4 regions of the Paenibacillus sp. IHBB 3054 genome follow, and region 1 is predicted to be linked to each of the others. Evidence: riboswitches for the same ligand, from Rfam matches in the RefSeq annotation. Region 1 holds a riboswitch; each other region holds the start of a gene.
What was found. A riboswitch is a leader RNA that binds a small molecule or an ion and turns the genes downstream of it on or off. The one in region 1 is predicted to bind cyclic di-GMP.
Positions count from the first base shown of each region.

Region 2: another riboswitch for cyclic di-GMP. It lies ahead of ACQ76X_RS11600 (hypothetical protein); the one in region 1 lies ahead of ACQ76X_RS23790 (flagellar assembly protein A).
Region 3: another riboswitch for cyclic di-GMP. It lies ahead of ACQ76X_RS09375 (collagen-binding domain-containing protein); the one in region 1 lies ahead of ACQ76X_RS23790 (flagellar assembly protein A).
Region 4: another riboswitch for cyclic di-GMP. It lies ahead of ACQ76X_RS12730 (PA14 domain-containing protein); the one in region 1 lies ahead of ACQ76X_RS23790 (flagellar assembly protein A).

Region 1 covers NZ_JBOFBG010000026.1:52,670-60,361, reverse strand. Annotated here, with positions in the region: gene ACQ76X_RS23810 (aldo/keto reductase) at 1-9, opposite strand, end outside; gene ACQ76X_RS23805 (LysR family transcriptional regulator) at 49-936, opposite strand; gene ACQ76X_RS23800 (DMT family transporter) at 1,033-1,923, shown strand; gene ACQ76X_RS23795 (flavin reductase family protein) at 1,939-2,541, shown strand; gene ACQ76X_RS23790 (flagellar assembly protein A) at 2,591-4,459, opposite strand; cyclic di-GMP riboswitch class I at 4,565-4,657, opposite strand; gene ACQ76X_RS23785 (FUSC family protein) at 4,928-6,031, opposite strand; gene ACQ76X_RS23780 (ABC transporter ATP-binding protein) at 6,343-7,449, shown strand; gene ACQ76X_RS23775 (ABC transporter permease) at 7,439-7,692, shown strand, end outside.
Region 2 covers NZ_JBOFBG010000008.1:15,336-23,027, forward strand. Annotated here, with positions in the region: gene ACQ76X_RS11585 (alpha/beta fold hydrolase) at 1-548, shown strand, start outside; gene ACQ76X_RS11590 (ketoacyl-ACP synthase III) at 888-1,886, opposite strand; gene ACQ76X_RS11595 (hypothetical protein) at 1,918-2,277, opposite strand; gene ACQ76X_RS11600 (hypothetical protein) at 2,416-3,471, opposite strand; cyclic di-GMP riboswitch class I at 3,522-3,613, opposite strand; gene ACQ76X_RS11605 (hypothetical protein) at 3,740-4,507, opposite strand; gene ACQ76X_RS11610 (RNA polymerase sigma factor) at 4,629-5,210, shown strand; gene ACQ76X_RS11615 (DUF4179 domain-containing protein) at 5,179-6,780, shown strand; partial or broken gene ACQ76X_RS11620 (GNAT family N-acetyltransferase) at 6,794-7,110, opposite strand; partial or broken gene tnpB (IS200/IS605 family element RNA-guided endonuclease TnpB) at 7,282-7,692, opposite strand, start outside.
Region 3 covers NZ_JBOFBG010000006.1:36,599-44,290, forward strand. Annotated here, with positions in the region: gene ACQ76X_RS09375 (collagen-binding domain-containing protein) at 255-2,381, opposite strand; cyclic di-GMP riboswitch class I at 2,465-2,554, opposite strand; gene ACQ76X_RS09380 (hypothetical protein) at 3,176-3,589, shown strand; gene ACQ76X_RS09385 (ASCH domain-containing protein) at 3,927-4,349, opposite strand; gene ACQ76X_RS09390 (copper amine oxidase N-terminal domain-containing protein) at 4,702-5,607, shown strand; gene ACQ76X_RS09395 (phosphatidylinositol kinase) at 5,729-6,016, shown strand; gene ACQ76X_RS09400 (hypothetical protein) at 6,308-6,739, shown strand; gene ACQ76X_RS09405 (DUF3888 domain-containing protein) at 6,765-7,109, shown strand; gene ACQ76X_RS09410 (hypothetical protein) at 7,356-7,692, shown strand, end outside.
Region 4 covers NZ_JBOFBG010000009.1:45,714-53,405, reverse strand. Annotated here, with positions in the region: gene ACQ76X_RS12735 (glycosyl hydrolase) at 1-1,409, opposite strand, end outside; gene ACQ76X_RS12730 (PA14 domain-containing protein) at 1,618-3,990, opposite strand; cyclic di-GMP riboswitch class I at 4,003-4,083, opposite strand; gene ACQ76X_RS12725 (sugar phosphate nucleotidyltransferase) at 4,221-5,594, opposite strand; gene ACQ76X_RS12720 (UDP-glucose dehydrogenase family protein) at 6,056-7,396, opposite strand; gene ACQ76X_RS12715 (glycosyltransferase) at 7,401-7,692, opposite strand, start outside.

The sequences.
Region 1 (7,692 bases):
ATATTTCAAGTGGTTCACTCCTCTTGTTCAGCATAATAGTGTATTTCTTCAAAGCACAGACAGTTCTGCCCCGGAGAACAGCTGCAGTGCGGTGTCCATAAATAAGCGGACGGCAATCGAGGTCTCCTCCAGTGTATGGACGGCGAGATGGATATCCCGGTAAGCATCGGGGGCCAGCTCCTTTATGATCACATTCGGCGGCGGAGACAGCAGGGACAGCTGCGACATGACACCAACAGCCAGTCCCTCCTTAACCATATTGAGTGCGGTCATGTAGCTGTTCACTTCGTATTTCACATTCAGCTTACTGCCTCCCCGATGGAACAAATCAACGACCGGAGGCTCATAACCTGCCCGGCAGATTAGCATCGGCTCGTCTTCCAGATCCTTGACACAGATGACATGCTTCTCACGGAGCGGATGATCGCCAGGAAGCACTGCGTACAGTTTCTCCCGGTAGAGCGGAATTGTGGCAAACTCTTCTTGCGGCGGAATAATGAAGCCGACATCAATAAAACGGGTCTCCAGCCATTCCTTGACCTCGGCAACCGAGCCTTCATAGAGAACAATCTCAATCTCGGGATATTTCTCGGTAATGGAACGGATGATTTTGGGGACAAAATAAGCAGACGCCACCGGAAAGGCCCCAATGCGGATGAGTCCCTTCTCCAGGCCCTTCTCAGCGGAGATTTCCTGCTCAACCTTGTCAAACCCATTTAGAATTTCCCGGAAAATAATCAGAACACGCTTACCGATATCAGTGAGCATCAGCCCACTGCGCCGGTCGCGCAGCAGCAGCTTCACTGCAAGCTCAGACTCTAGCGCGGAGATGGCCCGGCTGACTGCAGGTTGGGTCATGTTCAGTGCCAGCCCGGCTTTGGTGAAGCTGCCGCTCTCGGCAATTTTGACGAATAGGCGAATTTGATTGTTGTTCATATCGAATCTGGTATGCCCCTCATGAATATAATTCATTTCAATTATGACTGTGCTTATTGTATCATTTGGAATGAAAATAGAACAAGGGGTGATGAGATGCAGCAGCGGAAGAAAAACATTGCTTTGCTTATATTTCTGGTTATTGTCTGGGGGATCAATTGGCCGCTGTCCAAGATTGCTCTAGCCTACGCTCCGCCCTTGTTGTTTGCCGGAATCCGTACGGTTATTGCCGGGGTGATCCTCATTGTTGCTGCGCTTCCTAAGCGGAAGGCCCTTCATTTCAGCAAGCTATGGCCGGTCTATCTGACTTCGGCCTTTCTCAGCATCGTTTTCTATTACGGGTTCCAGACGATCGGCCTGCAGTATATGCCCTCAGGGCTGTTCTCGGCCATCGTCTTTCTGCAGCCTGTGCTGCTCGGCATCTTTGCCTGGATCTGGCTGGGAGAGCGTATGTACGGAATGAAGATGTTCGGCTTGCTGCTTGGTTTTCTCGGGGTAGCTGCGCTCAGCATTGGCGGATTTACCGGAAGCATCTCCGCCTTGGGCGTAGGGCTTGCCCTGGCCAGCGCGCTAAGCTGGGCCTTGGCGACGGTGTATACGAAACGAAATGCGGTGCGGGTAGATATGCTGTGGATGACGGCAATGCAGATCATGATCGGGGGCGTCATTTTGCTGGCTGCCGGTTCGGCTGTGGAGAGCTGGTCTGATATTACGTGGAACAGCACCTTTATCGTGAACACATTGTTCATTTCGGTGTTCGTCATTGCGCTGGGGTGGATGGTTTATTTCAAGCTGATCAATGAAGGAGAGGCCAGCAAGGTCGGTTCATTCACCTTCCTGATTCCGCTGATCTCAATCGGGTCAAGTGTAGTATTATTAAATGAGCGGATTACGCTGAATCTGGTAGTGGGTATGCTGCTGATCGTATGCAGCATTATTCTGGTGAATGTTAAGATAGGCCGGGCCGCACGGCGGCTGACAAGTTAAGACAGGGGGATAATCATGTATATTCAGACGGATGGACAAACGGCACATGATAATTATAAGCTGCTGATCGGCAGCATTGTGCCCAGGCCGATTGCCTTTGTAACCTCGGTGGATGAAGCGGGGATCGTGAATGCCGCCCCGTTCAGCTTTTTTAATATTGTAAATGATGATCCGCCTATGGTCATGTTCTCCTGTGTCCGCAAAGCAGGCGGAGAAATGAAGCATACGCCGCGCAATATAGCCGCGAATAAGGAATTTGTGGTCCATATCGTCGATGAGGACAATATCACTGCAGTCAACCATACCTCAATCAATGCACCCGGCGGAATCAGCGAACTTGAGCTGGCCGGGCTGACGGCGGTACCCGGACAAGCCGTCAAGGTCCCGCGTGTACAGGAATGTAAGATTGCGATGGAATGCCGGCTGGTGCAGCTTGTGGAGCTCGGACATTGCGATATGGTTATCGGCGAAGTGCTAGGTTTTCATGTAGAGGATGAGCTGATTCATAACGGCCGAATTGATGTCGGCAAGCTGAAGCCGGTCAGCCGTCTGGCCGGCGCATCCTATGCAGCAATTGGCCGGACTTTTGAGCTGGACAGACCTCAGTATGAATCTTGATTAGGCTGGGTATTAGCAGCTAGATCAGATATTTTGGGGCAGAGGAAAGCTACTGCGCCTGATTTCTTAACCGCAGGCTTTGGGCGGTGAAGACAAGTTCTTCATCTGTCCCGTCAATCTTGGCGGTATATTCTCCAATCGTCACTTCGCTGTTGCAGATTTTGCGGACTGTAATATTTTTGCCGGCGGTAAGCACCGATTTCTCGGAGGACTGCTTCCCTACAGTCTGTGCGCTGATGGAGCCTGCCGCCTCGATTGTGGAGTCCGTGCACACCGCTTCCTTCATTACGAAACGGACATTGCCGGAAGAGAACAGCTGGCTGTGCAGACTACCCTCCTTATGAACATGGAGATCTCCGCCGGATTTAATAATGCTATGCTGTGACGAGGCGATGTCGATCCGTGTATTCTCCTCCTGCATCCCGGATATGGCGTCATGCAAATCCTGCAACAGCCTCAGAAACGTGCTAAGAACAGCATCCGTGAAGAAATCGGTGAACTGCCCCGGGTGCAGGAATACCTCCAGCATATGTCTTAATTGCCCGGTGTCGATAGGATAATCGGGATTCATCCCGGCAATAACATCCTGGAGATCACTGATCAGGCCGGGGAGATGGTCATATTTGCTTTCCAGCAGCAGCATAACCACCAGACCGTATTTTACGGTTTGCTGGCGTGATTGGACGGTATTCGCCAACTGCTGCGACGCTTCTCTCAGACTGGTCACTTCCTCCATCAAGAGAGCGGAGTACATGCAGAGGCGGTTATGTCTGGCTCCATAGTGCCCGGAGTACAATTGGCTGCCGACAACCTTGCCCTGGACAAAAATGCTGCCTGTAGCTGTGATTGTTGCATGTGTAACGTCGCCGTATATGTATACATTCCCCAACGCTTCAAGGATGGTCTGGTTTCCGATATCATTGGTGGCGACCACATCACCCGGGAACATCATTTTGGCGGCTTCGGGGTTCATATCCCCGGGAACAAGATATGTCTGGGGGAAATCAAAAACCTTGCGGTTCAGACCGCATCCCGTTAAGCGGGGCCTTCCCTGGCGGAGGGAAGCGATCCCGCCGTCCGCCAGCAGGGTTGTACATTCTTTGGTGACCAGCTGAATGTCTTGCGGCGGCGGGGAGGGAATAATTCCGCCATACACGTCGATGCCGGGCACTCCCTCTTCCGCAGGCAGCTTACGGGCAATGACCTCTCCCTCCTGGACAAAAGGAACCCTTGGATGGTTCAGGAAATCTGCAGGATCGGCAGTCCGAATGAATTCATATTCCCTGTCCTCAGCAAATAACAGCTCCAGCCGGGCATTCTTGCCGGGAATAGGGGCTTTACCCTCTGCGATGCAGACCGGGAGATAGGTAGGGTTGTTCAGCTCTGCATAAAGAGCCGGAATGTTGAGATCGCGCATAATGGAGCTTTTCTTGAAGCCGGCGATAATCTGGTCCACCGTAAGGGTGGACAGCAGCAGGCCGCAATTCGGTTGCGCCCGGACTGTGACATCTGCTGCAGCCGGGGAGCTGGCGAGCTTCCAGGCGTACTTTTCTGCACGGTAGAGCGTGAAGTAGACCTTCAGTTTATCTTCGGATACGGTGATCTGATACTGCGGCTTCTCGCAAATCTCCCAGGTGATACGGTCTGTGGGGGTTACTTCCGTAGGATCTGTCACCGTCTTCCGGTTAATATTCAACACCACAGGGTGAACGGAGGAAATGACAGCGGGTTTGCCGCCGGGCAGAGGAGGAGTAATGAATATTTGGTTGTTCTGTACGATAATACGTCCGTTCTTATCCTCATCTCCCCCACGGAGCGGCTTAGCCTGCACAGAGGGCAGAGCCGGAAGATCGGGGTTCCCGATTGGCGTTGTGGTATGAAATACATGCCCGAATTTCTCGATGATATGCTGTGGCATTACTCTAACCTCGCTTCTTCGTATAATCAATGGCATCTGTACAGAAAAGAGCATCATGGACTATGATAGGTTGCCTTCACCTACCGGTACCCAAGTCACATCTCAATTGGCAGCCTGGCGACCATGAATGGATAGTCTCACATTCTTAGGCCCATCGCTTTGCGTCCTGCCCTTTCGGGAAGTTTGCCTTTAAAAAAATAGATCAATGATATACATTCAGCATGAGGTCATTTAATCGACTCAAATCGACAGGGAATGTTCAATACTGGAGTGGTTGCCAAAATAATTCTACAAACAAGCTTAATTCTAGTACTTTAGTATTAAATTTTCAACTTAATAATAACAATCCCTCCGGTATCCCTTTAAAAGGGAAGCGGGTTAAAGTCCAAACGATATTACAAGCAAAAACGACCCTGCCTTTTCTCAAAGGACAGAGTCGTTTTTGCGAAAAAAAGGACGCTCCCAAGCTTATAGCTTGTGGGAGAGCCCTCTTTTGACAAGGTGCACGGCGCGTGCGCTTCCGGCCCGGACGGAGACTGGTGCCGGTATAACTGTGGCTGCATAATCGGCCCGTTCAATTTCCTCCAGCACCCGGTTAAGATGGGAGAAGACGGCTCCGAGATCACGGACTGCTGTCAATGAGCATTGACCCTGCAGCTCGGAGAACCAGGCGAACTGCAGATCCCGGGCGCGGCGCAGCGCTTCGGGAAGCGAACGGGTGCATTCGGCATCGGACAAAGTCTTGGTTCCATACAGGGCGATGCAGTCTGCGGTTGCCGTTACGACCTCTGTCATCCAGTCAGCTGCGGCATAATGTGCAGGCAGGAGGGAAATCTCCTCGGCGATCTCCTTGACGTAGCGGTGAACCTTTTGCAGATGCGAGGTTGCCTGTGTCAATGACCGCAATCCGCTGCGGCATTGATAATGGGATAACGTATAGTGCAGCTCTTTCTGCTGCTTGTCGCTCTTCGCCAGCAGTTGTCCGGAACGCACCAGCCTCTCCGGAGCCTGCTTAGAACTGCTGCTCTCTGCGGCGAGTCCGGTCAAGGCATCGGCCAGCAGCAGGGTCCCTTCCAGTGCCAGGCGTTTAACCTTGACGAACCCCCCGGGGGGAACGATAATCATATTTATTATTAAGGCAATCAGCACGCCGATTAAGGTCTCCGCGACTCTCCACACGATATAAGGGTCCTGATAAAAGGTCAATGCCAGCACGGAGGTCACACCGACCTGGGAAACGGCTTGAATGTTAATCCGGCAGGCGGTGGCCACACCGATGCCGATCAGCAGCATCAGCAGAATAGACAGTGCCCCCACGTCGAAGAAATGGCCCACGAGCAGGCTGACAATTCCACCGAGCACAACGCCCATCAGACGGTAAATCCCTTTTTCCAGCGAAGCCTTGACGCTTCCTTGGGTGATAAGAATTGCGGCAAGCGGTGCAAAGTATAAATAACTGTCGCCGTGCAGGCTGTGAACCGCAAGCCAGGAGAGTGAAGCAGCAATCGTAACGCGTATCATATATAGAGATAATCCGAATTTTTCAAGGCGGTCCTGCAACCCCTCGTTCATGTTAGTCATCTTCTTTCACATCAATAAGAGAACATTTTTAGGTTTTCAGCAATTTTCATTATAGCACTCAAAAACAACAATAACGGGTACAGTTTTTACGAACTTGTTAAGTTTCTGCACTGCAGTTAACATTGTAAGCTATCGCATATATTGCATTAATCCTATATGCTATATATATTGAAGTGTGTCGAAGGAAGGGAGGAATTGTCGCTTATCAGCGCTGAGCATGCCACTTTAGATTGTTCCCTGCGAGAAGCGGGTAAAATAGGTTGTACTACATAAGGTAAGGGAGGTCGTTAGCCATAACTACCCTGGAAGGCACTATTATTTCTTTTGACCAGGTTACCAAACAATACGACGATGAAGAAGCCGTGTTAAAAGGAGTCAGCTTCGAGATCGAACGCGGCAAATTCTATACACTGCTGGGACCCTCGGGCTGCGGAAAGACGACAATCCTGCGTCTGATCGCCGGGTTTGCTGAACCAACGGAAGGTTCCATTTATTTGAACGGCAAAATCATCAACCACATTCCCGCCAACGAACGGCAGGTCAATACGGTATTTCAGGACTATGCCTTGTTTCCGCACCTGAACGTATTTGAGAATGTGGCCTTTGGACTGCGGATCAAGAAGCTTAAGAAAGAGGTCATCACGCAAAAGGTGCAGGAAGCGCTGCGCTTCGTCAACCTTGTAGGCTACGATCAGCGGGCCATTAATGAAATGTCCGGCGGACAGAGGCAGCGTGTAGCGATTGCCCGGGCCATCGTCAATGAACCGCAGGTGCTGCTGCTCGACGAGCCTCTTTCGGCACTTGATCTGAAGCTGCGCACGGAAATGCAGTACATTCTGCGGGAAATGCAGCAGCGGCTGGGCATCACCTTTATCTTCGTTACCCATGACCAGGAGGAAGCGCTGGCCATGTCCGACTGGATTTTTGTCATGAACGGCGGACGCATTGAGCAGAGCGGAACGCCTAACGATATTTATGATGAGCCGATCAACCGCTTCGTGGCTGATTTCATCGGCGAGTCGAACATTGTGCCCGGTGTGATGATTGAGGATTATATCGTTGAATTTAACGGCCACCGCTTTGAATGTGTGGATGCGGGGCTGAAGCCGAATGAAGCGGTGGAGATCGTGATCCGTCCGGAGGATCTGGAGATTGCTGCCGTTGAACAAGGCAAACTGCGCGTCCGCGTGGATTCCCAGCTGTTCCGCGGCGTACATTACGAGATCAGCTGCTACGACGGGTCCGGCCACGAATGGCTGGTTCATTCCACGCGCAAGGCGGAGGTCGGCAGCGAGATCGGGCTGTATTTCGATCCGGAAGCGATTCATGTTATGCGTTTCGGGGAAACGGAGGAAGAATTCGACAGACGTCTGGAAGCTTACGCCGAGGTGGAGAGCCATGAAGAGTAAGGGCCGCTCGTATTTCCTCATCCCTTATTACTTATGGATCGCCCTGTTCGTCATAGCGCCGGTGCTGCTGGTTGTCTACTACTCCCTGTTTGATCTGGACGGGCATCTTACACTGGACAACTACGTGAACTTCTTTACACCGGTATATATGAAAATGATGCTCAACTCCTTCTGGTACGCGATCCTGATTACGCTGTTCTCGCTGCTGGTGGCTTATCCGGCGGCGTATCTGCTGACCCGGAC
Region 2 (7,692 bases), on a different contig from region 1:
CCAGTCTTGTCGCCTCTTCTTTTGGAGGGAGTGCTGCGATTGACTTCGCTCTGGCCTATCCGGATCGTGTCAGCAAGCTAATCCTTGTTGCCCCTTCCGTTAACGGTGCCAAGTATCCCTTGCGGCTGTCCTGGGAAGGCATGAAGGATTTTCTGAGAGTCCGCCGGGTTGGAATCGGTAAGGCTGCGGAGCATTTTATGAAGAACCGCTTCTGGCACTACATAGTTCCACAAGATCAGACGCTTCGTGCCCAGTTCAAAGAGCTTTATGTCAGTAATGAAGTCTTTTATCAAGGCAAGCCTAATTTTCATCGTCCTTTAATGCCTAAGGCCTACAGTCGCTTAAATGAAATCAGTCATCCAACACTTGTTATGGAAGCCGGGCTGGATTTACCCTTCAACAAGCAGATCTGCAGATACGTACATAAGAATATTCCAGCTTCAGAATTCGTCCAGCTGCGTCAATGCGGCCATTATCCACATCTTGAACAGCCTGCTGAATTTATAGAGTTGATTATTGAATTCTTAAATAAAGACCATATAAATTGAACTTATAATTCTTCTATTTTGGGGTTGGCCGTGACTACAGAGAATATTTGGACTTCCGGCCGCTGTTAGGTTTGGATTTCCTGAATTTAACCGCGAATCGCGGTAGAAATCCAAACCTTGCCCACGCTTCCGAAGAGAGCTTTCCTGCGGAAAGCTTTCAGGCGGACGCTATCGCTCCTCCAGTTCCAAAATTCCCCTCCGCCACTTTACCCTAAACATAATTCTCAAGTTCAATCTATATAGATGGCTCGCCCCGGCGAAAACACACAAAAAAGCCTGCGGCAAGGCGCAGGCTTTCGTTGTTTTTCTATCGCGTTCCATTACTGCGCAGTAGTGATGCTAGAGTCTCCACAAGGTAGCACAACTCGTAATACCCGCGCCTACCGACCACATAAAGAACAAGTCGCCGGGTACCAGCGTCCCATCCTTAATCGCATGGTGAAGGGTGATAAACGGACTGCTTGTGCCTGTGTAGCCATAAATATCCCCAATGTAAGGGAATTTAACGAGTTCCTCGTCCAGCTTGCCCGCGATATCTTTAATGACGCTCAAGTTTAACTGACTAAGGATATAGTGCTTCACATCACTTTTAGTATAGCCATGTTCCTGAAGCAGCTGTTCAATATTGGATACTGCTGTCGGAAAAGCTACATTGACGTTATACTCCGGATGAAGATAGATTTTCTTCTCTTCAAGCGACAGATGTTCTCCGTACATTTGTGTCATGCCTCCGGCAGGGAACTGCATATCCTCCGCCTTCTGCGTATTGGTGTAGTAAGCCGAATCTATCAGGCCGGAATCCGTGTCCTCCACTCTCTCCAACAGAACCGCACAGGCCGCATCTCCGCAAAGTCCCTTGGACGCCAGGTCCCCTTCTTTGTAGAAACGGGCAATCTGCTCCGACCCTACAATGAGTGCGTATCTCACTCTGGGAGTGGATATCATGGATCGGGCTGCTTGGTCAGCAGCGACAACCATACCTACACAGTTGGCATTGCTGTCATAGATAATGCAGGAATCTTTACCCTCCAGCGCCTGATGCACAAATGCAGCATCTGTCGGAGCGCTGAAATCATGTGTTCCTGAGGAGAATACGATCATATCCAAATCGCTTCCGCTGAGACCACAGTTTTTCAATAGCTTTTTGGATGCTTCAATAGCCATATAAAGCGTGCTCTCTTCATAGTCCGCCGCGTAATAACGATCCTTACGGCCAAAGAACTCCCAAATGCCGATAAGCTTGTCTGCTGAGGATCCGGCCTGCTGAGCCAATTCTTCATTGCTGATCTTATAGGCAGGATGGTGCACTTCGGTGCTTACTATTTTGACATTAGCCATGGTTGACCACCCTCTGCTTTAGATTTAGGATTTAGGATTTAACGATTGCCCAAGCCTCTTCCACCGTATCCACAAAATGTCCTTTAAATCCGGCGCTTGGAGCTACTCTCTGTAATTGAGATTTGGCTACCACTTTCTTCGGATTCACCAGAACCGCATGTTTAAATCCGTTATACAGCACATAGCAGCGTTCCAGAACCGGCAGTATCTCCGGCTTGAATGGCGCCATATCATTGCAGTCAATAATCAGAGACATCTCGTGGATCGGCAAAGTTGGCATGGATGCTTCGAATATTTCCACTTCTTTTACTGTTTCAGCCAATTCGGCAAATCCATGCAAGCTGATGAAGATGGTGTTGAATTCCGGGTACATTTTAGTTTCTGCGATCATTTTTTAATGACACTCCTCTAGTTGTTTTTTTCAATTTACGATTGCGGGATTCATTGGAAATAGGTTCATACCCAAGATTTACCGCTTTACTACTATCGTCAAATTGCACTGTTTTTTTGATAGTTTCGGAAAATTCATTTATGGTGTTCTGACTATTGTACGAAGCACAATATAGTCATTCGCGTCGCGTGAGATCAAAGTATCTTTATTAAAATACACAAAATTGTCCGCACTGCGGTTTCGTTCCCCAAGCAAAAAGAGTTCCCCGTTTCGGAGGTTCACTCCGCGGGCTACTAGTTTATTGTTCATCATTTCCGAGAACACCGCATAATTGTCACCCACGATTAATAGATCGTTCCGGTCGCCAATTACCCATTCACGTTTGAGCAATACTTTAACCGGGGCTCCGGCTTTACTGCGGTCCATCGTCATATAGATGAAGTAATTTTTGGTCTTGCCGGCAGCATCCACTTCTTTGGAGTCAATCATCCAGACAATATCTTTACCATTCGAAGCTACAAGGTTGAAGGATTCATTTTCTTTCAGCTTGTAAATCTCAATTGTTTTTGAACTTGGCAGATCATACAGATACAACGTGCCGGTGTTCCATTTGCTATAGATGAACTTGTCATCTACAAACTGGTAGACCTGATCAAAACCGAGATCATTGATGGTCTGAGTTTCCAGCGTCGTTTTGTTAGTGAAGTAAAAATATGAGCCACTGCTGTGTGCATAATATTTATCACCCACACCGAGTAATTCCGGATTTTTCACTTCCAGCGGAAGCTCGCTTGTTTTTTTGGTTTTCAAATTGTACTGTACCAGCTTCTTCGGATAGATATTAATTTGTTTAGTCACTTCAATTGTGGACTCATAATAATAAACACTGTCTCCCAGGAGCTGCAAGTTCGTTTTGAACGTGTTAGTAGAAGTGACTTTCTCCGTCGTCTTCTTCTTCCAGTTATGTAAGTACAGCTGATAAGCCCCTTTGCTATCCTTCTCCAGTGAAGCGATCGTGTCACCCGTGAACTTGTAGTTGTAGTCAAGCGGCATGTTATATGCAGTTTTGACATCTGTAAAAGTGTACTTCGCAGCTGCGTGGACCGGAGTAGCAATCAGGGGTCCTGCAGCCAAGGCCGCAGCCAGAATAAACGCTAAACCTGGCCTTATTTTGTGGCGAATCTTCAAAAACATGTTTTTTTATTCTCCTTTTGTTGTATTTAGACAACAAAAAACCAAACTACATGAGCGTCCCCGCTGTCATGCCGCTTTCGTGAGCGGTTTAGACCGGTGGCTTTGCGTCTTCCGCCTTTCGGCGGAGTTGCCTTTGTTCATCAGCTGGCGCTTCCGAATCACAAACATATTTTGGTGTTTATTATCTATCTAAATTTATAATTCGACAATAGCAGTCATTATCCTCCTTTTTTCTCACATTCAAATATTGTTCGCTGTATCTGTTTTGTTACGATAGTGCGTAGATCCGTTTGACCATAAAATCGAAAAAACGCTGATTCCAGTTCTCTGACAGCCGTTCGGCCAAGTCTGCAATTAACGCTGCAGCGAGGTCCACCAGCTTCTTGACACCTGAAGGTAATGCGTCCGATCCAAGACCATTTAACGCTCCTGTTAACTCATCCAGTTGCTGTGGACTGAGTTTGCGATGCAGTCTCTTAATGCCGAGCTGCGCTGTAGAAGGATCTAATACATGCCGCAGAACCGCCATTAGATCTGCCGCCAGATGACTGCCGAGCCGATGTGCCCAGAGCAAATCGCCGCGAAGATACGCAGTTTCAAATTCCAGAAGGCTGAAAGTGAAACCGGAAAGGATCCTCGTAATCTCCGCATCCGACATGGGGAAGTTCTCTGCCTTGTAGTTGGCAAGACATCCCTCGGGATCATGCAGGACAAGGATTTGCTCGGTTTGTTTCAGACTCTCCTCAGTCACCGTATAAAGATCGAAATGCAGTCCGTCTTCAAACACGCCAACAATTTGCGGGCCTACGAAGTTAGCTTCCGACCAGAATATCAGCGGTTTATAGCTCTCCATATAGGATATTCTGCACGCTAAAAAATCCGTCAAGCTCTCGCTGTGTACCAAACAGTACAAATCAACATCCGAGTAAGCATCCTGCTCTCCTCCGGCATGTGCACCTTTCAGAAATACCGCCCTGACTGCCGGATCACCCTTTACGGCCAAGCCTACCAGACGGATTGCTTCGTCTTGTTTCATTCTCTCTTCCCCCTGCAATGTGTAGTATGATCTGAACATAATCTTTCTTTTTTTATTAAAAGTGAGAAATATTGTGGCGCTGGTGCGTCTTATATACAAATAAATCAATTGGAGGCACTGGATGAAGGCACAGGAAAACGATGAACAAATCATTGCCGAAGTGCTGCAGGGCAACCGTGAGGCCTTTGCGGTACTCGTAGACAGATACAAGTCGAGCTTGTATGGTCTGCTGCTCGGTATAGGCGCCAGTCACCAGGATGCACAGGATTTGGCCCAGGAAACATTTATTAAAGCATACCAGAAACTCCGCGAGCATCATGGCCAATCAAGCTTTGCCGCTTGGCTGTACGCCATTGCGATCAACCACTTCAGGTCACTGAAAAGGCGGAAATCCCCAGGCCTAACAAGCAGTAACTTACTGGAGGAGAAGGACCGCGGGCCAACCCCTGAAGAGCAGTATATGCGTAAGGAAGACGAGCTTGAAATGCACCGGAAATTGTCCAAGCTTCCAGAGCGATACCGGATTGTACTGCTGCTTCGCTATACCAAAGAATTATCCTATGAGGAAATCTCAGCGATAACGGGAATGCCTATGCACCAGGTCAAAAATTGTCTCCACCGCGCCCGTCAAAAGCTGAAGAAACAATGGTCGAAATCCAGGGAGGGTTCCAATGAAAAAATGGGCTTACACCAATCACAATGACTTGTCCGGCACTGATAACGATCTACTGACGGATTCACAATTGTATACAAGTTCTAATCTGGCTGATGATTTCACAGAGCGCGTTATGGAACAAGTTCGCAATACTGAGATACTGCCCGCCTCCGGGCAAAAATTATCCGAGATATCCGGAATGCAAAAGGGCCGCACCATAAAAAGAGGCTTAAAGTGGGGCAGCACTGTTGCTGCAGTGATAGGAATTGCTTCATTACTGTTCTTTATAGGCAAATCAGGTACAGTGTCAGAGACGCTGTCCAACCCTCCACAGAAACCGTTCCTCCTTGCCAACCAGTGGGCAGAGCTTGGTCTGCTGGACGCCAAAATACTCGGAGTGGTGCAGCACCCTGGCATAGAGAAAACCGATAAAGGCTATACCTTTGTCCTGCAGGACGTAGTGGCTGATCCTACCCGTTTGGTGCTTAACATTAGCATTACGGATAAAACCGGACATGCTGCCAACGACGCAATGTCCAAATTTAATACCAGCCAATTGGAAATCCATGATGAACAAGGACACAACATCGGAGAACTGAAAGAGATCATGCCCTTGGCCAGTGACATTTATGGAAACTCTGGTCAAGCCTCTCTGCTGTTGACTTACGTATTCCCTGATGAAGGCCCAGGAAGCACCGTAGTTATTCAAGGCAATATTCATGAACTGGCTTCAAACAGCAAAACAGAAAAGGTAGTCGCCGGAGACTGGAGCTTCAGCTATGAAGCGGATATGACCGCAGCGCAGGCATTAACAGTAACCACAGATTTGAAGGACCATGTCTATACTACTCCGGATGGGATGAAGCTGGAGATGGATCAAGTGATGCATACACCTGCAGGTGCCACACTGAAATTCAACACCTCGCTTACTGGAGAGGCAGCCAGCCTTATTTCTGCCAATTCCACTAATTTTAGCCACGATTTTGGGGTCATGTTCCATTTTGAGGATGAGAAAGGTGAAGAACTTTCAAGAATCAACAGTTACATCTCCGGAGGTATTATCGACACTTCCTTCGGCTACACTGTCAGATCAACAGAACAAGCCGGCAAGCAGCACTGGACCTACTATTTCAAGAGCCTTCCATATGACAGCCGGCAAGTACGGTTCATCCTGGATGGTTACAATAGTCCCGTCAAATCTAACGATTCAATGACGTTCCATCCTCATGAGCTTAATGAGAAACCCGCAGTATTTAGTGCTCAAGGTGATGTGCTGAAGGTGAACAAGATGGAGATCAAGGAAATCACAGATGAACCGGGAATATCCGGCTGGATGTCGGTCAGCGGCGAATTTATCAACAGATTTGCCTATAACAAATGGGTCGCCCGCGATGGACTAGGAAAGGAATACAAGGTTATTTTTAGAGGTTCTTATAGCGACGGTGAGACAATCACATTTGGAGAGACGGACAATCATGCGAATGAAGCCTTTCTCATTGCCAAAGGCATGACTGAACTGCCCGAGGAGCTGACGCTCCGCCGGGTCATAACGGATAAAAGATTTACCGATGTGAACTGGAGCTTTGATCTGCCAAAAATCGAAGTGAAAAAACCTTGAGTTTGCTTCTATTCTATTGTGGATCTGGAACTTCTGATCCGATATGCCATTTGATGTAGTCATCTTTCAGGATGCTGTACACTTCAAGATCGACGATTCCTTTGCCTGACCATACACTGGCTTGTCTCAAAGTCCCTTCTTTCATGAAGCCGTTTTTCAGCAGCACCTTTTTGGAAGCCCTATTGGGGGGTATTACTTCAGCTTGAATTCCACCCCACCCCAATGGGCTTGCTCCAAAAAATAGCCGACCGATACCATATTTACTTTCTGATTAAAATCAAATGCCTCGATAATACCAAGCAATTTGTCATTATCATTACAGCTGAATATTTATGTAATTGCATCCCTCTTCATTTATTGTCTTTGAACACTCCCGCCACCTGTAGAGGTGGGGGATTCTTGGGTCATTGCTTCCTTGAAGCAAAATGTATCGATTTTCTCAAATGTGAAAAATCGTACACCAAGCGATCCCTGTGGTTCCCACAGTTCTTTGCAAGACGGTTAAACCGCCATCATTATGATATTCTGTGCGGCATTTTCATCACGATCATGCGTTGTATCACAACCTGGGCAGACCCATTGCCGCACTGAAAGGTTCTTCACTTCGGGGTTGATGAAGCCACATACAGAACAGGTTTGGCTGGTGGGGGCAAAGGTATCCGCGATCTTAACCGTGCGTCCGTACCATTTCGCCTTGTAGGAGATTTGACGTTCGAACTCACTCCAGGACGCATCGGCGATAGACTTTGCCAGTTTGTGATTTTTGAGCATATTCGCCACGCGAAGGTTTTCTATACTGATCGTTTGGTTTTCGCGAATCAGTTTGATTGTGAGCTGATGCAGAAAATCATGGCGGCAATTGGCGATCTTCTCATGAATGGAAGCGACCTTTTGCTTGGCTTTGTGCCAATT
Region 3 (7,692 bases), on a different contig from region 1:
GGATACTCCAGTCACAATCATGCGGGCTCCGCAATGATTTCTGCATAGTATAACATGGTAGCCTCGCCTGCGAGAAATGTACATATAACAGATGGATTGAAATCTAAACCATTGTTGTATAATAACCCTCAAAACGTAAGAAACACCCTATAAAAAGGCCGCTTCCGGGATTTTCTCTCCCGTAAGCGGCCTGAATTATGTTTAGAACATGGCGTCTGGACTGCTATTGGCCCGAGTGTGATTCAATGAAAGCCTCAGCGTTTTCGTCTGCTGGTTCTTGCCGTTCTGCTCAGCAGCAGACCTACTCCGGCAATAGCGAGACCGGTAATATAATAAGGTGCCGGGCTGGCTTCACCCGTTTGCGGCAGACTCTCGGCTGGATCCACAGTCCCCAGCGGAATTTCTTCATCAAGAATAATTTCTTCATCCGGTACCGAAGCAGGTACTGGGACAGTCGCTGGAGTAGTCTCCGGCGTTGGCTGCACAGACGAAGGTTTGGTCACAGGGCCCAAAGGCAGCGGATCCTCATCAATCGTAATCTCCTGATCGTCATTCGTACCAATCACCGTTGGTGTCGGAGATGGCGTCGGGTCTACCGTTGGTGCTACACTCGTCGGTGCTGGCGTTGGGTCTACCGTTGGCGCTACACTCGTCGGTGCTGGCGTCGGGTCTACCGTTGGCGCTACACTAGTCGGCGCTGGCGTTGGGTCTACCGTTGGCGTTACGCTTGTCGGCACTGGCGTCGGGTCTACCGTTGGCGCTACACTCGTCGGCGCTGGCGTTGGATCTACCGTTGGCACCGGTGTTGGTGTCGGTACCGGCGTTGGCGTTGGTGTCGGTACCGGCGTTGGTATTGGTGTCGGCGTCGGTGTTGGTATTGGTGTCGGTGTTGGCACCGGTGTTGGCGTTGGTATTGGTGTCGGCGTCGGCGTCGGTGTTGGTATTGGTGTCGGTGTTGGCTCCGGCGTTGGCGTTGGTGTCGGTGTTGGCTCCGGCGTTGGCACCGGTGTTGGCGTTGGTGTCGGTGTCGGCTCCGGTGTTGGTGTCGGCGTTGGTGTCGGCGTCGGCGTCGGCGTCGGTGTAGCCGTTGGTGTTGGTGTCGGTGTCGGCGTTGACGTTGGTGTCGGTACCGGCGTTGGTATTGGTGTTGGCGTCGCCGTCGGCGTTGGTGTTGGTGTCACTGTCGGTGTCGGTGTCGGTGTCGGTGTTGGCGTCGCCGTCGGCGTCACTGTCGGTGCCGCCGTTGGTGTCGGTGTCGGTGTCGGTGTTGGCGTCGCCGTTGGTGTTGGCGTCGGTGTCGGTGTCGGTGTCGGTGTCGGCGTTGGTGTCGGTGTTGGTGTTGGCGTCGCCGTCGGTGTTGGTGTTGGCGTCGCCGTCGGCGTTGGTGTTGGCGTCGCGGTCGGCGTTGGTGTTGGTGTCGGTGTTGGCGTTGGCGTCGGTGTCGGTGTCGGTGTCGGTGTTGGCGTCGGTGTCGGTGTTGGCGTCGGTGTCGGTGTCGGTGTCGGTGTTGGCGTCGGTGTTGGCGTCGGTGTTGGCCCGACTGGCGGCACCGTTCCCTCAAAGGTATGATGATGCATCTGAATATAACCGCTGAATCCTTTTGCAATAAGGGTACCATGCAGCTCAGCTCGGCTGAATGCCACAAAGGCATGAGGCGCTAACATGGTGCCTTCAATGGTTGTGTTGCCATTTGCTACAGAAGAAGCTTCGTAGAAGTTGAACAGCACATTGTGAGGTTTGCCGTTCCACATTTGAAAATCCGGAATGACGACCTTATTCCCGCTTACATTGATAATTACCGTGGCATTTCCTGCAATGTTGAACTGGAGACCGTTGGTAACCGCCAAATCCGCAGCAGTCAAATGAATGACATTAAAGGAATCCGGAGCGTTAATCGTCATTTTCCCTCCATCTCTGACAAAGGGCTGTGTTTGTTTCAGAGCAGCGAGTTCACTCGAACGCTGAATCAAAAATTGCTCCTCAGCTTGAAAGTCGATCGGATGACCCTGCCGCGTGCCTCCCTTAAGATCGGCTCCTGAACTTTTCATGCTGCCTCCATATACAGAGGTGCCATAAACTGTTCCATTTGAAAAGTCGATGTCTTTGCCGGCGATAAGCACATCTCCACCTACAGCATCCTTGGATACGCCATATCCTTGAAGAGTAATGTTCCCTGCAGCAGCAAGCCGTCCGTGGATCTGGTCATTGCTTTGCGCGAAATCTCCAAAGATAAAGGCGTTGAAATTCCCGGCGACTCCCAGCACCGGTGTTGGGGTGTACGGCATGCTTGCCGCCGCCTCTGCATTGATCCCCGGATGAAGCATATTGCCGATGGTTAAAATCCCCGTCAGAATCAAGGCTAATAATTTGTTCTTCAACAATGATATGTACCTCCTATGTAACTATTCTATGAATGCACAGATTGGCCCATAACAACAAAAAGACCGCCAAGAAGGGTTAGCTTCATGGCGGCCGGACGATCATGGCACCTTTAGAGTGCTGTAGATTCCTGACTTTGCGTCCCGCTCTTTCGAACGGTTTGCGATTATACATGAGAAGTTGGTAACAGTTGTTTTCTATGTAGTCTATGACTTTTGTTACTTTCGGACTAGGATTAGTCTATCTCTTCACCCTCTCGTTTGTCAATCTATTCCTTATTTTTTCGATAGATTCTCTGCAAAAATCCTCAATCCCGCTTCACCTAAGGGTTTCGTTGTATTCACCGATCACATAAAACAAATTTTCAATATTAAAAATTAGTATATTCGAACCACTTTTCAACCCATGGCGAAACGGCAAAAAAACTGTCGCCAGCACTTGGCAGCAGTTTTTGGTCATTTTCAATTTACACAAGTCAGCGGGCAACAGCCGGACTCAGAATTTGTATATTTTATAACAGCTGAACCCAGCCGATCATGGACATCCATATTGGAACACTTAAAAACAACCCGAACAGCAACCCGCGGCGGAGACTTCCCTCATAATTCATCACAATTCTCCTTTTTAATGAACTTTATTTTTCAATATTTATTATTTCAATTTTAATATAAAATAATTCTTATAATTATTTTGTGAATTATGTCACATTGTTTAGTTGTTTAGAAATTCCATTGATTAATTTTTGAATAATCGGTTAAAATACGAATATACGTTCTTATTAGAGGTGATTGAATTTATGCATAGAGCGGAGAGTAACGATAATACACTGGTCAAATCCTATATATTGCTTCCGCTGATTTTATCAGCCTTTGAACGGGATTCAGCCATTATGTCGACACAACTGCGGACCCCCGCTCCATACATGGATGTTCTCCGTACTGCTGCGAATGCAGCCACTGCCGATCTGAGGGATGTGCGCGCCGAAATGAGGAAACGCGGAGTTAAGGTCTATGAACAGCAGCGGCTCCAGGTCGGCATCGAGGCCAAATTTATATGCCGGGGATATCATGAACGGATGCTGCTGCTGGATGACGTCATCGCTGCACAGGCCGCTATCCATATGCGCAAATACCTGGGACTCGATATCTCCGGCTACCACAGCTATGAGGAACAGTACAAAATCAAATCCGGCCCTCAAGCAAGCCTGTAGCCTTTGGTGCGTTGAAGAATAAAAAACAGGCCTTGCCATGGGAGTCGGCAAGACCTGTAAAGTACCCGCTATAAATTACATTAAAACCTTCCAATAGCCCAATGTGCCGAAAATAACGACCAGCGCCACGGGATATAGAATTCTCCGGCTTACCTTATCCTTAAACGTAAGAAATAAACATAACATGCAAAGCCACGCAATAAGAAGACTGCCCATTTCCTATGCATACGCTCCTTCCTGAGCCCATTCATACCTGTATTCCACCGAACCGCCGGTACCGTCATAACATTTTCCGTCTATCCAATTAGACTTGCCGATCTGAAATTCCATAAGCGCTTCACCGCTTTCTTTGCGGAACAGGATGCTCCCAGAAGCCCAGTCGGCCCTTAGCCGGAATGTTGTCCTCCAGCGGAGTGACCCCCGTCAATTCCCAGGCAAACCGGCCCTCCCTATAATCTCCAAAGATATATTCGCTGCCGTAGGGCCAGCCTTCTTCAGCCATACCAGCTGTAACTTCATAACAGTTTATCAGCGATCCTGTCGCTATAATCGCTCCGGCAGGCAAATTGTCCGCTGTAAGACCATGACGGGCGAGCACCGATTGGAAAGGCTCCCGTAAGCATACTTCCTTATCAATCTTCAAACCGGCATGAATGGCGATTTCACCCCGGTAAGCCGTTCTCCAGGAACGGGTCTCGAATGATTTTTCACCAAGAGCAATGAGCGTGGCCCAAGGCTGCCGTATAGTCAGGCATCGCATAACATCCTGCCCCCTCTCTGCAACAAAGGAAAGGCGCAGCCCACCGGGAATCCGGAAAACCGCGCCGCATATAGTTTTTTTAAGATGCTGGTGAAGGAAATTGCCCCCGGCTTAAGCATTATGAGCGTAACCCACACCTATCTATAAGGTTCAATTAGGTTCTGTATGATCTTTGCGGCGCTTCACTTCTCATTATAAGGTTCAATAAAGTTTTGTAAAGTTTCTCTCGACGGTAGAAGAAACGGCAGATGGCTGGCTGCCTATTCCAAGGTTAAAGCTCCGGCTTTGCTTGATGCTGCAACTTTTTCCAAATCAGTAAGTCTAAATAAAAAAAAGAAAAGGATGGATTAACTTGAAAAAAACATTATTTTTGTTTTTTACTGTATTGTTTATCTTTTCAATCGGCGGTACAGCGAATGCTGCTAACCCCCTAAAACTAAATGTAAACGGGGTAATACAGGATGAGTTCCCTTCTCCATTGGTTAGAAAGAACGTGAGTTATGTTCCTATTCGCACTGCGCAGTCTTTGGGTTATAAGGTGACCTGGAACAGCAAATCCAAAACGGTTTTGATTGTTAACCCTAATACTTCGGATACATTGAGCCTTGCCGTCGGCAGTGGTATTGCGAGGATGAATGAGAAAAAACTAGAATTAGATACGCCGCCTCTTGTTGAGAAAAACACCGTTTATGTCCCGTTACGGTTCATGAGCGGAAGTTTCGGAACGCTTGTTCATTGGGATTCGAAGAATAATGGTATTGTGATTATTTCTCCAAATCCGGACATTCAGAAAAAATTGAACAGCGGCGATTTGGCTAAAGCAAGGTTAGCCGTCATTGGTTTGCCGCGGGTTCAATTTTACTATTCCACTGTGCATCCGGAAGGCCCTATGACTAGTTTTATTTACACTGAAAATGACTATTCTAAGTTGTATTTCATACACAGCGATAGCGTTTATTATTACGAGTTAAAGAATGGATACATGAGCCTTGTTTGGGAAGGTCAGATGTCGGCTAAGACTCAGGAAAACTCATCTAGTCCTTTGGCTAAATTTTTGGGTACAGGCATAGATACTCTCTGGGGGGAGCAACCAAAATTAACGTCTAGGCTCATCTACTTTGAAGATAGAATATTCCCCTATGATGAAGGAGAATATGGAATTATTGGTGTGGATGGATCAGTAGAGTTCTCTCATAAGGTTGTAAACCCTAAACAATTGAGTGACATTATCGTTAATTTCAAAGAAGAAAATCAATGAACATTCCCTCCTTACGAATGTAATACATCCAAACAATTATTATTGGGCATTCGCCGTCAACAATTTAGGTTATAGTCCATAGACTGTTGTCAGGATGTATAATCTGAGGAGGTATTATTTTATGGAAGCAAATAATTATCAACAAGTCGCTTGGAGTTGCATGAATAAGTACGTTGGTGTAACTACTACGGATGGTCAGTCTCATGATGGGTTTATTGCCCATGTAGACCAGGATTTCGTTACTCTTGCTATTCCCACAAACGAGATGTTTCAGGGTATGCCTGCGCAAAACTCTACCTACAGACAATTCGGGTTCCATCCAGGTTTTTTCCCCAGACGCCGCTTTATCCAGAGACGGGTCCCTTTTGGCGCCATTACTGCTTTGTTCTTACTCCCGTTTTTTATTTAATGACAGGAGGGAGGGAATTCCCCTCCCTTCTCCTATGCCAGCCCCTCAAAATAACTGTTGTCGTGTAACCGATATCCCCGCTGTGCAATCTCTACATATTGTGGTCCCCTCTGGAATCCGTTTACTCATTCATCCTGACCGCCATAATCCCGCAGTTCCCAATGAGACAAGCTAGTGAAGCATGTATTACAACTCTTGGCGGCCAGCCGTCTCTAAATGATTGCCTCCCTGCGGACGAACTCCTTGGAATAGCTGCATACCATATCTCAAAAACTATGGGAGGCTAGATATATGACACGTTTACTCGATGCTCGGACTTCTCAAAACGCTAGCATTGCCGGCAGCATGAATGGCGCAGGATTGACAGCAAACCAAAATGTATTAATTGGCCAGATTGGATTAACCACTGCCGGATCTCAGGGCCCTATTAGGGTACAGTTCAATGGCGTCGCAACTTTTTTTGTGTTTTCAGGAGGATTTATCACGTTAAACCTGTTTGTGGTTAGGGGGAGTGCAGCTACTGATCCCATAGTTGCTTCAAACCGGCTTCAATTAAATCCCGGTGCAACAACACCTACTAATTTGTTCCCACTTTACTTAATAGGCTCTGACTACAATCCCGCTCCAGCAGATGAGATCATCTATTCCTTATTTGTGAACAGCACTGTAAACGTTAACCGTGTCGGACCTGAAAGTTTTAATGGGTGTGCTTATTCAGACTAGCGCTTAGCTCTTGAAGAAATTCTCAATGGTCACTTTACTGATGTGTAGCCTCTTACTGACCCCTGGCGTTAGCGCCGATCCGGAAGAGAAGGAACAATTATGCAAAGACGCTCTACTTACTGCACTAAATCCAGCGATCCAAAATGCAGTAAACGGATATTTTGGCTCTCCGCGGCAATACGGACTGTATGATGCAGAGATCATAAAAATCGAACGTGTACAAAAGGGCGGGTTCTTGTTCAACGTAACCGTCAAGGTCAAAACTTTTGTGGGTCCGCATAATCCGCCATATGGTATTGAGACAATGACCCTAGCTGTTGATCCAGGCAATTCTATGGTGATTGATTACCAACACAAGGATCAAAGATAAAAATCAATCCAGGTACCCACTGATCCAGAGCCTCTTGCTCTGGGCTGGTGGGATGAGGACATGCAAGGCCGGAGTGGATACCCTCACAAAGGAACATTCTGAATTCCCCAAGAACCCATTCGACTGTTCGCGATCTCTATAACTTCGCTTGCCCGAAAATTTTGTTATTATAGTAAATAACTAGGATTTTGGTAATCAAAGACCTGGAGTGATATTTAATCATTCAGAATAAGCGGGGCATACAAGATGAAAAAAATATTGACTATTTTATTCATGGTTTGTGTAGTAGCTCTAACTTCATCATGTACGATTGTAGAGGACGCAAGAGATAATAGAGAGCCTAACATTATAATTCTAACTGGTAACTACAGATTATTTCAGAGCAATGATGAGATAAATTTTATTAAGGGTAAGCTGGATGAGGACCCGGTTAAGGTCGATTCTTTTATAGAGGAAGTGGGCTGGAATAAAAAATATATCGCCTTTAAGCGTATTACGTTGGATCAAAAACATGAGGAAGGCATTCTCGATGTGTCAACCGGGAAAGTAATTCTTGCTGAAGATAAAGAGACTGTTATTGAGC
Region 4 (7,692 bases), on a different contig from region 1:
TTGATGTCATACGAGCTTCCCGCTTCCAGGACCATGCTTCCCTCACGGCTGACACCGCTTTGCTTCTTCCAGCTGTCGATGATCAGTTTGCCGTCGATCCATACACGTATCCCATCATCCGAGGAGGCTATGAAATTATATTTCTCATTGTAAACCGGCTTGATTTTGCCGCTCCAGCGCACCGAGAAAGCATCCTTGCCAATTCCTGAAGACGGTGAATCTCCATGCCAGTTGAAGTCGATCTTATTGTCGTTGCGGACCAGGACGGCTTTGCCCGACAGCTCCATATTATTGAAATATTCTCCCGTCAATCCGGTTCGGGATACCGGGGCCGGGTTATTGTTTTTACCGACCAGCGTTAATTTATAATCATCCCGCGACACGGTATAATCATCGCTCATAAAGCTCTTAATCTGCTCGAGGTTATTTTTCTCGGTCAGCATTTTTCCCCATGTCATGGTATATACCCATTTACTCTGCGTTCGGGACAATATGAGCGGGTCTGGCAGTTCTCCGCTTTCACCGATCCCGATCGGCTTGCCGTCGGCCAGCTTCAGCAGCTTCTCATAATAAGACTGTCTATAGTCATTGTTATAAATATCCGCCGCCAGAACGTCAACCTTCCCGGCACCCGGATAATATGGCTCATAGCCATCCGACCACTCATTAGGCGCATTCGGATTCCATACCCACAGGAGGTTATCCAGCTTGTGAACATTCACCAGACGGTTATACATAATGTCCCAAAGTTCGGTGAAGTTGTCCTTCTGCCCCCACCAGAACCAGTTGCCGTTCATCTCATGATAAGGGCGCCATAACACAGGCACTCCCGCATCGCGCAGGTCTCCCAAATATTCGGCTACCTCATCAAGCTCAGCGATCAGGTTCTTATACTGCGGGGTGCCCGGCGTAACATAAGCATCAAAATCCTCTTGGCTCAGGCTCATATGCACATTAGCCCATTCCGGGGAGGTGCCCGGCAAATTCTGATGGAAGGTCATCGCCACAATTCCGCCGCCCTGGTGCCATTTGATCGCACTCTTCACGACATTCTGGCGCTGCTTCACGATGGTGCCCTCCGGCTGGTTGTTAATCGCTCCCAGCTCATAACCATGCAATACGGCATATTGTCCGCTTGCATGCTTCAGCTTATTGTTGAATTCATCCGGGGTCTCCAAATAGTCATGCTGGCCGGATATCATTCCCTTGCCTCCAAGATCAACCAGATAGCTGAGCAGATCGGCAGCCTCCTCCGAAGCTGAGGGATTGATGGGAGTGATGGCAGCAGCAGGTGTAACTATCGTCCGGGGAACCGGAAGACTCCTCGCTTCTGACCAGGGCAGCAGGGAAAATATTAATATAAGAGGTAAAATCGTATTAAACAGGCGGTACTTGCGGTAAGTGTTCAAATCGTAATCTCCTTTCTCCAGCGAAATGCCGCCACGGCACACAGGATGAGTTCCCTATGCAGGTTCATACATCCCGAGGCCAAATGGGGGCTATAGCTTAGTAGCCCTGCTGATAAGCAGGGCCACTAAGAGTGGACTTTAGGAATTATAATTGTAACGTCTTAACCAGCACCCGCCGGTGAATACAGAAGCTAACCAGTCGCTCTGCTTAGGAAGCGGAAGGAAGAAACAGGGCGCTCGCAGGAACAGTACCCTTTACTTGGCTTGGGCTATCCCACATTAGACGCGCTCTGGCATCCCCTTGATTCTCGTAATACTCCACTTTAATATCATATAGCTGCCCGGCATTCAGGCTGATGCTTCCCATGCGTTCGGTTCCACTCTGTTTCATCCAGCTGTCAATCACAAGACTGTCATTGACCCAAACGCGGATGCCGTCATCTGAAGTAGTATAGATTGTGTACATTTCACTGTAGAGCGGCTTAATCTTGCCGCTCCAGCGTACGGAGAAGAAATCGATGCCGATTGCAGCATCCGGAGTGCCTAGACGCCAATTGAAATCAAGAATGGCGTCGTTACGTACAAGTGCCGGAGTGCCTGACAGCAGCATATTATTGAAATATTCTGCCTTTAGCCCATTCTCAGCAGGTGCTGCTGTCGGTGTTGGCACCGGTATTGGTGCTGGTGTTGGCGTTGGTGCTGCTGTTGGTGTTGGTGTTGGCGCCGACGTCGGTGTTGCCGTTGTCACCGGTGTTGGCGTTGGTGCTGCTGTTGGCACCGGTGTTGGTGCAAGCGTCGGTGTTACCGTTGGCGCCGACGCAGGTGTCGGCGTTGCTGTTGCCGTTGCGGCTGGTGCTGCTGTCGCCGCTAAAGCCGGTTTTGCAACCAGGCTGGGTGTACTGTCCTCCAGGCTGGCAGCAGCTGCCCCGGCATTCACAAACAATGCGCTGGCCGGAACCGTCCCTTTGACTTGGCTTTGACTTTGCCACATTAAGCGGATATTCGCATCGCCGGCATTCTCGTAATACTCGACCTTGATGTCGTACAACTGACCGCCTGTTAAAGCGATGCTTCCGGTACGCTCGGCTCCGCTCTGTTTCATCCAGCTGTCAATGACAGCTTTACCGTTAATATAAACGCGGATACCGTCATCCGAAGTGGTGGAAATCTGATAAGTCTCACTATACGTTGGCTTGATTTGACCGGTCCAGCGGACGGAGAAGGAATCTACACCGATTGAAGGATCCGGCGAACCCTGGCGCCAGTTAATGTTAAGCAATGCATCGTTGCGCACCAAGGCGGGCGTACCGGAAAGCGTCATATTTTTGAAGTACTCTCCCTTAAGTCCGCTCACCACAGGCGCTTCCACTGAATCATTAGAGTCAGGCGTTGGCATTGCCGTCGGCTTCGACGTTGCTGTTGGCGTTGGTGTCGGTGTTGCCGTTGGCGTTGCTGTCGGTGTTGCCGTCGGCTTCGGCGTTGGAGTTGCCGTTGGTGTTGGTGTCGGTGTTGCCGTCGGCGCAGCGGCTGGTGCACTCCAACTCTTATATTTATCCCGGGTCAGTGTATAGCTATCGCTCATGAAACTCTTAATCGTAGTTGTGCTGTTTTTCTCATAGAGCATTTTTCCCCAGTTCATCATGAAAACGAAATTTTTCTGGGAGAGCTTCAGTTTGGCCGTGCTGGGCATCTCACCGTTCTCACCAATACCTATCGGTTTACCGGCAGCCAGACTAAGCAAACTATCATAATACTTATTCATATAGTCGTTATCATATATATCTGCTGCAAGAACATCCACTTTGCTTGCTCCCGGATAGGTCAGCGCATAAGGATCGGACCAGGCATTCGGTGCATTGGGGTTCCATACCCACAACAGATTGTTTAATTGATGAACGTTCACGAAACGGTCATACATAATATTCCACAGTTCAGCAAAATTACTTTTCTTCCCCCACCAGAACCAGTTGCCGTTCATTTCATGATAAGGTCTCCAAAGTACAGGAACTCCCGCATCCCGCAAGCTTTTGAGCGACACCGCCACTTTATCCAGATCCGTGATCAGGCTGGCGTATTCTGTCGTGCCCGGCGTTACATACCTGTTAAATTCCGCTTGGGTGAGCGGCTTCTGCACATTGGACCAGAGGTAAGCCGTCCCGGGCAGATTCTGATGAAAGGTCATTGTGACAATGCCGCCGTTCTTGTACCAGTTGATCGCGCTGTTCACCACATTCTTGCGCTGCGAAGCAGCCGTACTCTCCGACTGGCCGCTAATTACGCCAAGCTCATATCCGTGAAGAGCAGCATGTTCTCCGCTTGTTCCCTTCAACTTGTTGCTGAATTCATCCGGGCTCTCCAAATAATCGTGCTGTCCAGTGATAATCCCTTTTCCGGTAATGGAATAGAGGTTACTAAGCAGCTTGACAGCTTCGGCTGAAGCGTCCGGATTAACCGGCACTCCTGTGCTTGATGAGGCTTCTGCGGATGAAGGCGACAGCCCTAATCCTAAAGGCACTGCGGTGAACAATATGGCAAGAGACAGCAAGGTGGACAGCAGACGAGACTTACGGTAAGTTTTCAAAATTATCTTCCTTTCGGTAGCCAGGCTGCCACTCTTGCGAAGGCCCTATGGCTTTGCGTCCCTATCTTTCGATTAGGTTTGCCTTTGTCGTTTTGGAAGGATTTATCCCTCTTACCGTAAGTATCGTCCCTATGAAGTTTTTATTTAGAGCATTAATAAAAATAAACTAATAAATGGTTCTAAATGCCTGTTTTAGATTTGCAACAATTGGTTAAATAGATTATTTAGGCCTAAGAGATAAACTGTTGCAAAGCTATATCTTCCCAATCCAAGGTGATGCGGATGTTATCCTCTTCTACCAGTTCCGAACCGGTCTGTACCTCGATAAACTCTACATCCGTCAGCGCAAGGATCGCATGTTTGGTGCCTTCCGGTATACGCACCACATCTCCTGCCTTCACATTATGCATCTTCTCATTAATCACAATGCTTGCTTCACCGCTGACAAATGTCCAGATTTCACTGCGCTTATGGTGCAGCTGGTAACTGATATTTTTACCCTCTTCGATAAAAATCCGTTTGGTCAGCACTTCATTTCCCTCATCGTATTTCACATAATCAATGACTTTGTAATGGCCCCAGCGGCGTTCTTCGTACATCGGTCTTTGTTCAAAAGACTTCAGCACTTCCTTGATTCTCGGACTCTCCGCTTTATGGGTAACCAAAATCCCGTCCGGGCTGGCAGCGATAATCAGATCCTTCGCGCCGATCACCGTAATCGGAATATCCAGCTCATTAATCAGGCATGTGCCTTCGGAATCGGCCGTCACGAACCCTTTGCCCACATGGTTGCTGTTCATTTCTTCGGTCAGCGTGTTCCAGGTGCCCAGATCCTTCCAGAATCCGGCATAAGGCTGAACTACGATTTTCTCCTCTTTTTCCACCACTTCATAGTCAAAGCTGATGGAAGCAAGCAGTTTGTACTGCTTCTGCAGTTCCTCATAGTTCAGCGGCAATCCCTTGCGCTGCAGAATATCAAGCAGATAGCCCAAGCGGAACGCGAACACGCCGCAGTTCCAGAGGGCATTCCGGCTGATCAGTTCCTCGGCCTGCTCACGGTCAGGTTTCTCCTGGAAGTGGCTTACCTGCAGATAACCGCTTGCTCCCGCCTCTGCGCTGGTAGGAATGATATATCCGTATTTTTCTGAAGCATGCTCGGGTACTACACCCATCAGCGCCAGGTTCGCTCCGCTCTCCTGCATCGTTTGCTCAAGCTGCACTACTGTATCGAAGAAGGCGGCTTCCACATAAGGATCGACCGGCAGGATGGCCACGGTCTCGCTTGGCGAAACGCCTTCCATGGAATACAGGTAGGCTGCTGTCAGGGCAATCGCCGGAAACGTATCGCGGCGTTCCGGCTCAACGATGATAGGTACCTCGCTGCCAAGCTGGCTTTGAATCATTTCCACCTGACTGCGGCCGGTAGCCAGATAAGCCGAACCCGACATATTAGCTTCCTCCAGCTGCCGCCATACCCGTTGCACCATGGATTCTGGTTCACCCGTCGGGCTCTCAAGTACCTTCAGAAATTGCTTCGAACGTGAATCGTTGGACAATGGCCAGAGACGTTTTCCTGAACCGCCTGATAGAAGTACCAGTTTCATATGGAACCCTCCTCATTATGTGTGACGCGAAAATATCGGATTGTTATTGTGAGCTGCAGTTCGGCTAATGCAAAAGACAGACTGCTTCGGGCAGCACTGCAGGCTGCGCAAGAATTCTAACAGCTTGGGCTGTTATTAGAGTCACTGCAAGGAATGTTTGGACTTTCGGCCGCTGTTGTCTGCAGATTTCATGATTTATACCGCTGTTCGCGGTGGAAATCCGCAGACAAAGGCGGACGCATTCGCTCCTACAGTTCCAAAATTCCTCTCCGTTCCATTCCATAACAGCTTACCGGTTAAGAACTCTTGCCGGGCCAAGCGTTCTGAAAGCATCACACCTTTCGCTTGCTTCACCCGCAGGCGAAGCTCTCTGCTAAAGATCCGGCATTGCCGCCTGGTTGGCGGCAGGTAAGAGCGAAGTGCTTTACAGAGCTGGGAACTTAGCAGAGCAAGCTTAAGGCTTAGATCGCGCCAGCCACACTGGCCGAATACCCGCTCAGTCCGCCCATTTGCGGGCGTCCGACGGAATGGTACTCCAGGCCGGTGCCTTCGATCTGCTCCTTGGAGTAGACGTTGCGGCCGTCGATCAGAACCTGGCGGCGCATACTGCCCGCCAAGCGATGCAGGTCGATATCCTTGAACTGGCTCCAGTCGGTCAGCAGGCATACGGCATCGCTGCCTTCTGCCGCTTCTTCCGGCAGGCCGCACCAGCGGAGCTGCGGATGATCGTATTGCATTTTGAAGTTATCGGCGGCAATAGGATCATAGAGCTTCACTGTAGCTCCCTCCGCTACCAGCGCTTCGACGATTTCCCGGGCAGGAGCCTCGCGTACATCATCGGTGTTCGGCTTGAAGGCCAACCCCCAAATTCCGATAACCGCGCCGCGCAGGCTGCCGAGCGACTCATGAAGTTTGGAAATAATCATAAACCGTTGCCCTTTATTCACCTCAACCACCGATTTCAGCAGCTTGAACTCATAGTCCACGTTGCCGGCGATCTGGATCAGCGCATTGGTATCTTTCGGGAAACAGGAGCCTCCATAACCGATTCCGGCCTGCAGGAAGCTTGAGCCGATTCTCCGGTCCATCCCCATGCCTTCCGCCACTTCGGTTACATCAGCTCCCACTTTTTCACAAATGTTGGCAATTTCGTTGATAAAGGAGATTTTGGTTGCCAGGAAAGCGTTCGATGCATATTTAATCATTTCCGCACTACGGATATCTGTTACGAAGATATTTTCAGTGAAGCCTTGATGAAGCTGGCGCATCGTTGGCTCCAAAAGCGGATTATCCAGACCAATCACAATCCGGTCAGGATGAAGCGTATCGCGGATCGCCGAGCCTTCACGCAGGAATTCGGGAGCGGAGACGATATCGAAGGGATGATTCGTGTGGGAAGCAATAAGATTGCGGATTTTCTCATTTGTGCCAACCGGTACGGTCGACTTGGTCATGATGATTTTATAGCCTTCCATCGCTTGCGCAATTTCTGTGGCTGCTCCCTCGATATACGTTAAATCTGCTTCGCCGCCCGGCAGGGAAGGCGTTCCTACAGCGAGGATGACGATATCAGAAAGGCGCACCGATTCCTGCAGATCTGCCGAAAAGGATAATCTGCCCTCACGGAGATTCATTTCGATCAGCGCCTCAATACCCGGCTCATAGATGGGGGATTCCATCCGGTTCAATTTATTGATTTTCTCCTCATCCTTATCGACGCAGATGACATGATTCCCGTTAAGTGTAAAACATACGCCAGATACAAGACCGACATAGCCGGTACCGATTACTGCCAGCTTCATATAATCATCCTCCTTTAAGAAAATTAACGTAGGCCTGTTCCACATACTGCTTGAACTGAACCATAAACGTCTGTTCATCGAATTTATGCGCATGCCCCATAATCTTGCTGATGTCCCACGCATAGGACTCCACTTCGTGGATAGCCTTCAGCAGATCATCCACTTCCTGATTCTGAAAGAATACGCCATTGACATAAGGGATTATGGTATCCAGCGCCCCTCCGGCCTGATAAGCAATGACCGGTCTTCCTGCAGCATTCGCCTCCAGGGGCGTAATTCCGAAATCTTCTTCTCCC